Regions from separate parts of the Neorhizobium galegae bv. orientalis str. HAMBI 540 genome, predicted to be linked through region 3. Evidence: riboswitches for the same ligand, from Rfam matches in the RefSeq annotation. Region 3 holds a riboswitch; each other region holds the start of a gene.
The links. A riboswitch is a leader RNA that binds a small molecule or an ion and turns the genes downstream of it on or off. The one in region 3 is predicted to bind thiamine pyrophosphate.
Positions count from the first base shown of each region.

Region 1: it holds a riboswitch for thiamine pyrophosphate, as region 3 does, so the genes downstream of both, RG540_RS11945 (ABC transporter permease) here and thiB (thiamine ABC transporter substrate binding subunit) in region 3, are expected to answer to the same signal.
Region 2: it holds a riboswitch for thiamine pyrophosphate, as region 3 does, so the genes downstream of both, thiC (phosphomethylpyrimidine synthase ThiC) here and thiB (thiamine ABC transporter substrate binding subunit) in region 3, are expected to answer to the same signal.
Region 4: it holds a riboswitch for thiamine pyrophosphate, as region 3 does, so the genes downstream of both, thiM (hydroxyethylthiazole kinase) here and thiB (thiamine ABC transporter substrate binding subunit) in region 3, are expected to answer to the same signal.

Region 1 is NZ_HG938353.1:2,412,312-2,414,506, reverse strand. Features, by position in the region: gene minD (septum site-determining protein MinD) at 1-141, shown strand, start outside; gene minE (cell division topological specificity factor MinE) at 138-398, shown strand; TPP riboswitch at 605-708, shown strand; gene RG540_RS11945 (ABC transporter permease) at 844-1,626, shown strand; gene RG540_RS11940 (ABC transporter substrate-binding protein) at 1,623-2,195, shown strand, end outside.
Region 2 is NZ_HG938353.1:4,031,145-4,033,339, reverse strand. Features, by position in the region: gene RG540_RS19480 (acyl-CoA dehydrogenase family protein) at 1-379, opposite strand, end outside; gene RG540_RS19475 (acyl carrier protein) at 381-632, opposite strand; TPP riboswitch at 812-944, shown strand; gene thiC (phosphomethylpyrimidine synthase ThiC) at 1,044-2,195, shown strand, end outside.
Region 3 is NZ_HG938353.1:3,846,824-3,849,018, reverse strand. Features, by position in the region: gene thiB (thiamine ABC transporter substrate binding subunit) at 1-947, opposite strand, end outside; TPP riboswitch at 987-1,094, opposite strand; gene RG540_RS18725 (response regulator) at 1,157-1,606, opposite strand; gene RG540_RS18720 (ABC-F family ATP-binding cassette domain-containing protein) at 1,766-2,195, opposite strand, start outside.
Region 4 is NZ_HG938354.1:144,241-146,435, reverse strand. Features, by position in the region: gene RG540_RS23245 (heavy metal translocating P-type ATPase) at 1-774, opposite strand, end outside; TPP riboswitch at 888-983, shown strand; gene thiM (hydroxyethylthiazole kinase) at 1,022-1,843, shown strand; gene thiE (thiamine phosphate synthase) at 1,840-2,195, shown strand, end outside.

The DNA.
Region 1 (2,195 bases), 1.4 Mb from region 3:
ACCCTGGCGGACGCCCGCAGCGCTCCGGCCATGGCCTATTTCGAAGCTGCACGCCGGCTCGCAGGAGAGGTTCTGCCGATCACGATCCCCGGGGAGAAGCGAGGGATATTCGGCAAGATCTTCGCACGGAGGGCCGCATGACGATATTCAATCTCTTCCGCAAACAGCGCTCCGCACCGACGGCGCGTGAACGCCTGCAGGTGCTTCTCGCCCACGAACGCTCGTCGAACGGCTCGGACCTCGTATCCTTGCTTCGCGAGGAAATCCTTGCGGTGATCGCCAAGCACGTGCAGGTCGACAGCGACAAGGTGCAGGTCAAGATGGACCGCGACGAGAACGTCACGATCCTCGAGATCGACGTCGAGATCCCATTGGGTGCCGTCAGCCAGGCTGCCTGAGCCGGCAGCATTCGGCCAACTCGAATTTTGAAACGCGGACAACCTGGTTGTCCGGGTTTCGTATTTCGCCTTCTTGCGCGAAGGAAGACGGCCGGCTTGGCATCTCGCTCGGCCGGCAGCTCCTCTCGACCGTCTCTGCGCGCTGAGTGGAAATGGCCGCCAATCCGGCCGGCTTGACAGGATTGCTGAAAACCGACAGTTATCGTCGTAATTCCGAGGGGGGCATCTTGACGATGCTGAGATGGCGGTGAGCCGGACCCTTGAACCTGATCCGGGTCATGCCGGCGTAGGAACGGAAATAGGCGTCGACCGACGGCACTTTCTCTTCTCCGCTTCACCTGGGTCTCCGTGATTGACTGATCTGGAGATCGACCGATGACATCCATTTTCGCCATTTCCGTAAAAGGGTATCCGGCCGCCGTTTCCAGTTTCGACGCGTAGCAGCATGCGCGCGTTCCATGCGGGTATCGGCCTCGTCCTGCTCATCGCCCTCTGGCAAGCCGGCGTCTGGCTGTTTGCTCCACCCCACTATATTCTGCCGTCGCCTGTAGCCGTCGCGTCCGCCTTCCTGCGGCAGCCGGGTTTCCTGCTGCAGAACAGCGCCGTCACGCTGATCGAAATCGCGCTGGGCCTCGCGATCGGGGCTGGCCTTGGCATAGCCACGGCCTTCGGCGTTGCGGCGCTGCCGCGGCTCGGCCGTCTCGTTTGGCCGATGGTGCTGATCCTGCAGGCCTTTCCCGTCTTCGTGCTGGCGCCGATCCTGGTTCTCTGGCTGGGCTTCGGCCTCGCCTCGAAAGTGGCGATGACGACGATCATCATCTTCTTTCCGGTCGCCTCCGCCTTTGCCGACGGCCTTCGCCGCACCGATCAGGAAATCCTCGACGCCGTTTCGCTGGAGGGCGCCAGCCATTGGCAGACGCTGGTGTCGATGCGCGTGCCGCTGGCGATCCCGAGCCTCGTTTCCGGCCTGCGGGTCGCCGCACCGCTAGCGCCGCTCGGTGCGGTCGTTGGCGAATGGGTGGGCGCGTCCGGCGGGCTCGGCTTCGTGATGGTCCAGGCCAATGCCCGCATGCAGACCGACACGGTGTTTGCGGCGATGGTCATACTCGCCATTCTCACCCTCATTTTGCGGCTTCTCATCGACTGGCTGACATCCGGTCTCGCCCCCTGGGCCAGCGAAGCCGACCCTGAATCCTCATCCGCATCAAGGAGTTCCGTCCGATCATGATCCGTATCCTCACCGCGTCCCTCATCGCGCTGGCAAGCCTCGCCGCGCCCGTTCCCTCGCAGGCGGCCGACAAGCTCAGCGTGCTTCTCGAATGGTTCGTCAATCCGGATCACGCTCCGATGGTGATCGCCCAGCAGCGCGGACTGTTCGCCTATGCCAATCTCGACGTCGAGCTCATTCCGCCGTCCGATGCCTCCGCGGTGCCGCGGCTGGTTTCGGCCGGCCAGGCGGATATCGGTATCCACTACCAGCCAAACCTCTATCTTGATCATGAGGCTGGCCTGCCGCTCGTGCGGTTCGGCACGCTGGTCGAGACGCCCTTGAACACCGTCACGGTGCTGGCGGACGGTCCGATCAAGAGCCTCAAGGATCTGAAAGGCAAAAAGGTCGGCTTTTCCGTCACGGGTTTCGAGGATGCGATGCTGAAGCGCATGCTGGCCTCCGAAGGGCTTTCCAACGACGACGTGGAGCTGATCAACGTCAATTTTTCTCTCTCACCGTCGCTGATCGGCGGCAAGGTGGATGCGACACTCGGCGGGTTCCGCAATTTCGAGCTGACCCAGATGAAG
Region 2 (2,195 bases), 180 kb from region 3:
CTTCGGTCGTCGCGGAGGCGACGAGAAGCTGGCGGCCGGCGAGCTCGCGCATGAAATCCATGTGCCAGGCGCTGTCGCCCCCGTGCACCACGAGGCTCGAAACCTTGATCTGGTGCATGGCGAAAACCATGGCGCTCGAGGCACAGGACTGTCCCAGGATGGAGCAGACCTCGGCGATCTCGGTGATGGAAGCGCCCTCGCCGCCGAATGCTACCGGGATCTGGATGCCGATGAGGCGTTCGGCCTTCATTGCATCGACCGCCTCGCGGGGGAAGCGGCCGTCATGGTCGACGCGTTCGGCGAATTCAGCCGCCACGGCCGCCACGCGGTGAGCGCGGGCGCTGAGGCTCATATCGGCGGCAAAGACGGGAAGGTTCATCTCAGGCGGCCTCGGAGGCTTTCAAGATGTGAGAAACCGTGTGCTCGATCGCCGCAATGCTGGCGAAGGACTTGCGGTTCAAAAGGCTATCCGGGAATTCGATGTCAAAGGCCTCTTCCAGGCCCAACATCAGCTGCACCGATGCGAAGGAGGAAAGCCCGGCTGCATAGAGATCGGCAGCATCTTCCAGCTCCGTCACGGCGACCGGAAGGCCGCCCACCCGTGTCAGCAATCCGCGAATGGTCTCGTTCATCTCGACATCTCCCGATCGTTCGAATTCTGCGCTCATCGCTAGGGACGTTATCGCGCAAGATAGCATAAGATTCCGGTAATAAACGTCATCAATTTGGAGCTGCGGGATTCGTTAAAACTCGACCTATCGACGCAGGCAGGGACCGGCTTGACATGCGCGACCGGCAGGTTTCTGATGGCCTCATTCACCAGGGGAGTCCCGCCAAGGGGCTGAGATACTGCTGGTCGGACCGGCTTTGGCCGCCCGAGGCGCAGTGACCCGTTGAACCTGATCCAGTTCATACTGGCGTAGGGACGGTGCGAGCGCTGCGGCAGCGAGGACGGGAAACCGTCCTTCGGATTCCAACGTGTTCTTCCATCATTCCAACTCTGGAACTGGGTCTCCAAACGTCAAACCTTGGAGCCTTGAACCATGAATATCGCAACCACCAAGCTCACCCCGGTCGTCACCACCGGCCCGCTTCCCGCCTCCACGAAAGTCCTGAAAGCGGGAACGATCCATCCGGACATCCGCGTGCCGATGCGGCAGATCGCATTGCATCCGACCTCCGGCGAACCTCCCGTTACCGTCTACGATTCCTCCGGCCCCTATACCACCGAAGGTGCCGCGATCAGCATCGATGCAGGCCTGCCGCGCCTGCGCGAAAACTGGATTTCGGCCCGTGGCGATGTCGAAGTCTATGAGGGCCGCATCGTCAGGCCGGAGGACAACGGCTTCGTCTCCGGGAGCCGTCTGACGCCGGAATTCCCGGTCCGCAACCAGCCTTTCAAGGCGAAGGCGGGCAGGGCCGTCACCCAGCTCGCCTATGCGCGGGCCGGCATCATCACGCCGGAGATGGAATTCGTCGCCATCCGCGAGAACCTCGGCCGGCAGGCGGCCCGGGAACCGCTCGTCCGCGCCGGCGAAAGTTTCGGTGCCCATATTCCGGATTTCGTGACGCCGGAATTCGTCCGCCGGGAAGTCGCGGAAGGCCGGGCGATCATTCCCGCCAACATCAACCACCCCGAATCCGAACCGATGATCATCGGCCGGAATTTCCTGGTGAAGATCAATGCCAATATCGGCAATTCTGCCGTCACTTCGTCGATGGCCGAAGAGGTCGAGAAGATGGTCTGGGCGATCCGCTGGGGCGCCGACACGGTCATGGACCTGTCGACCGGCCGCAACATCCACAATATCCGCGACTGGATCATCCGCAATTCACCGGTGCCGATCGGCACGGTGCCGCTCTACCAGGCGCTCGAAAAGGTGAGCGGCATTGCCGAGGATCTGACCTGGGAGGTTTATCGCGACACGCTGATCGAACAGGCGGAGCAGGGCGTCGACTATTTCACCATCCATGCGGGGGTGCGGCTTGCCTATATTCCGCTCACCGTCAATCGCGTCACCGGCATCGTCTCCCGTGGCGGCTCGATCATGGCCAAGTGGTGCCTGCATCATCACAGGGAGAGTTTTCTCTACGAACATTTTGAGGAAATCTGCGACATCGCCCAAGCCTACGACGTCTCGTTCTCGCTCGGCGATGGCCTGCGCCCGGGTTCGATCGCCGATGCCAACGACGCG
Region 3 (2,195 bases):
TTCGACCCCATCAGGAAAGTTTTCGTCGGCTGCACCAGCTTGTTGAACGCGTCGGGGAGTGGCTGGGAAGTCTTGGCGGCCGGCATCATCCAGTTGGTGGTCGGGATGACATCCTGGAAGGCCGGTGAGACCATGAATTTCAGGAACTGTTTCGCCAGATCCTTTTCCTTCGCCCCCTTCAGCAGGCCGGCGACCTCGATCTGGATATAGTGGCCTTCTGAGAAGGAGGCAGCCTGGTAGCGGTCCGTCTTCTCCTCGACCACGTGATAGGCGGGCGAGGTCGTGTAGGAAAACACCATCGGCACTTCGCCCTTGGTGAACAGGCCATAGGCCTCCGACCAGCCTGGCGTGACAGTCAGCACGCGTTTCCTGAGCTTGGCCCAGGCCTCCGGTGCCTTGTCGCCATAGACCGATTTTACCCAGAGCAACAGGCCGAGGCCGGGTGTTGAGGTGCGCGGATCCTCGATGGCGATCTTCTGTGCCGGATCGCCTTCCACCAGTTCCTTCAGGCTCTTCGGCGGGTTCTTTATCGCCTGGGTATCATAGACAACGGCGAAATGGCCGTAATCGTAGGGGATGAACGTGTCGTCGCTGTAATTGCCGGGGACCTTGGCGGCCGAGACGTCGAGCCCATGCGGCTCGAACAGACCGGTCGCCTTGGCCTCGGAGATCAGGTTGGTATCGACGCCGAGCGCGATATCGGCGTCGGTGCCTTTGCCTTCCAGCTTCAGGCGGGTGAGAAGCGCCACGCCATCGGCGACGCCGACGAAATTCAGCCTGCAGGCGCAGGTCTTTTCGAAGGCTTCCTTGACCTTGGGACCGGGACCCCAATCGGAGATGAAGCTCTCATAAGTGTAGATGGTCAGCGTCTTTTGCTGCGCTTCGGCCGGCGCGGAAAGGGAACAAGCGGCAGCGGCCGCAAATATCGAAAGAATGGTCTTGCGCATCAGCGCCTCCTCTTTTTGCTAACAAGGGGAATAGGCGCTGATAAAGAGCCGTCTAATCCCTCCGCCGGTGTTAACCGGATCAGGTTCCGCGGGTTGGCCAGAAGCCTCTCAGCCGCGCGAAAACGCGCGGCACCCCGTTAGAGCGAGATCAGATTTAGCGGTGAGGCGAATGGCTGGCAAGAGGCGCACTCGGTAGGAGCAACATTGGCTCAGTGGTTCTGCGGAAACACTTTCAGTTCACGCGGAACGATCGCCATGCCGCCGAGTCGGTTGGCAACGGCGTAGTCGATCGTCTTCTCGACTACGTCAGGCATGACCGGTTTGGTGAGAACGCCGAGCGAGCCCTTGACGCCGGCTTCCACATCGTCCGGATTACCCGTCATGAAGACGACGGTGATGCCATATTGCTCGGCAAGCTCTCGGCCGATCTCCGGACCGGTCCGGCCGTCCGAGAGATTGACGTCGACCAGGGCGATATCGGCATAGGCGGCGAGCGCCAGGGCGTGTTTGCGGGCATTGGCAAAACCGGCGACTTTAAGGCCCATGGCTTCGATCGTCTCGGCAACATCGAGCGCGATCAGAAACTCGTCTTCGACAATCATAACTCTCTGATTCATCGCCTCAGCGGCCAGCCGACGACGCGTAACATTTGTCAGCATTGGATGTCCCTATTCGGTTGATCGGTTCCTGGCAGGCCGATGCGTCCCCGGGACATTTCGACCACTATTCATACCCAGAACGTCTCGGGACATCATATGTTCCGGTCCGCGACAAATATTTTTTCAGCTAACTATCTGTTAAGCTTAATAAATCGCAAACTAGCCCTCGATTTCCTCACGCAGCATTTCGAGCTCCAGCCATTCTTCTTCCATTTTGCTGATGCTTTGGCGCAGCTTTTCCATCTCCGCAGCCAGCTTGTTGAAGGCGGCGGGATCCTTGGTGAAGAGGTTGGGATCGGCCATCTTCTTCTCGCGGGCGGCGATCTCGGCCTCGGCTTTCGCCATTTCCTTCGGCAGGTTCTCGAGCGCGAATTTCTGCTTGAAGGAAAGCTTGCCTTTGCCCTTGTTGGTGCCGGAAGCCGGTGCCGCAGTATCGGTTTTTGCCCTGTCGGCTTTCTCCGTGCGGCGCCTTTCCTCCAGCGCGCCCTTGCGCTGCGCCAGCATGTCCGTGTAGCCGCCGGCATATTCGATCCAGCGGCCGTCCGGTGCGTCCGGATTGGCGGGGGCGATGGTCGAGGTCACGGTGCGA
Region 4 (2,195 bases), on a different replicon from region 3:
CAGCGCCGTCAGGCTCTGGATGCTCTGCCGCGCCTTGCCGGCCGCCACCCCTTCCAGCAATTCGCCGATCAGGAAAAGGAAGACCACGGCGGCGGCCTCTTCCGACGCATTGATGACAACAGCGCCGACGGCGGCAATCGTCATCAGCATCTCGATCGAAAACGGCGTGCCGGCAAGTGCTGCCATGATGGCGCGCCGGGCAATCGGCACGAGGCCGATCAGCATCGCGGCGGTGAAGATATAGGCGTCATAGGCCGGCACCAGATGGCCGATCCCGTAAGCCACCGCCAACGCAATGCCGACCAGGATGGTCAGGCGGCCCTTGGCCGATTTCCACCACGGCCCGTCCATCGGCCCGTGATCATGGCCGTGCAGGTCTTCGATTTCTGTTGTTCTGTGGTCGTGGTGGGAATGATCTTGCCCGCCGTCATGGTCATGATGATGATGGTGGTCGTGCGTCTTGCCGATCTCCCCCCTTGAGGGGGAGATGCCCGGCAGGGCAGAGGGGGGTAACCCCTCGACACCGCGCCGCCGCGCATCCTCACCGGCCTTCTGACCCAGCGCCCTGAGCGAATACCCAAGCCCTACGACCTTCTTCTCGATCGCACCCAGATCGCCGGTCCCGTCATGCTTCACAGTCATCGTGCCCGACGCGACCGAAACGGACACGTCCTCGACGCCCGGCATGCGGCGCACCGCGGTGTCGATCTTCGTCGCGCAGCTGGCGCAATCCATGCCCCCAACCTTGTATCGTGCCTGTGTCGTCGCGTTCATCGTGTCTTTCCCATTGGATCGAGCCCCGTCTCTACAACCTCTAGCGACTAGAGCTGCAAGGCCCAAAATCAGAAAAAATCACTGGCGAAGCGCATTATCTTTGCTGTAAGCCATGGTGAAGACAGGGGCGTCCGGCAAAACCGGGCTGAGAAGCACCCTTAGAACCTGAACCAGATCATGCTGGCGGAGGGAGTCGTCCGGGCGTTCAACATTGCGCCCCGCGCCTGCCCCGCCGAACGAGGCAGACATGCAGACGACAATGCCCCTTGGGCTCCTTGGACAAACCCCCGGCCTGTTGCTGACCGCGATGCGCGCGAAAAACCCACTCGTTCAGAACATCACCAATTTCGTGGCGATGAACATTGCCGCCAACGTGATGCTTGCGGCCGGCGCCTCGCCCGCCATGGTGCACACCAAGGAAGAAGCCGGCGAGTTCGCCCGCATCGCGGCGGCTCTGACGATCAATATCGGCACGCTGTCGCCGGATTTCCTGGCCGGCATGAAGGCGGCAGCTTCGGCCGCCGCAGAAGCTGGCAGGCCATGGGTGCTCGACCCCGTCGCCCATTACGCCACCGCCTATCGTCGCGCGGCGCTTGCAGAGCTGATGGAACTGCGGCCCACTATCATCCGCGGCAACGCCTCGGAAATCATCGCGCTGGCCGGCAGCCAGTCGAGCGGCCATGGCGTCGACAGCGGCGACAGCGTCTCGGCAGCGGAAGACTCGGCAATCACCATTTCCCAGCAGAAGGCTTGCGTGGTGGCTGTTACCGGCGAGGTGGATTTCGTCACCGACGGCCGACGTTCGGTCCGCATCCTCGGCGGCTCTGCCCTGATGCCGCGCGTCACCGCGCTCGGCTGCTCGCTCACCTGCCTGGTCGGCGCCTTTGCTGCGACCACGGACGACCCCTTCGAGGCGACACTCGCCGCACTCGCGATGTTCGCGGTCGCGGGCGAGGAAGCGGCCTTCACCGCCTCCGGTCCCGGCTTCTTCTCGCCGATCTTCCTCGACCGTCTCGCGGCGCTGACTGGCGAGACGCTCGATGCAAAGGCAAGGATCGTCGCAGCATGAAAAAGATCTTCGACCTTTCCGTCTACCTCGTCCTCGATCCCGATCTCTGCCGCGAGATCGGCATGATCGAGACGACAAGGCTGGCCGTCGCCGGCGGCGTCACCATGATCCAGCTGCGCGACAAGCAGGCGGATACGGCAAAATTGATCGAAACCGGCCGGGCGCTGAAGGCGGTACTTTCCGGCACCGGCGTGCCCCTGATCATCAACGACGACGTGGAGGCAGCAATCGCGATCGGCGCCGAGGGCCTGCATGTCGGCCAGAGCGACATGGCGGCAGTGATGGCCCGGCAGCGTGCCGGCCATGGCATGATCCTCGGCCTCTCGGTCGAAACCGAGGACCTGGCGCGGCG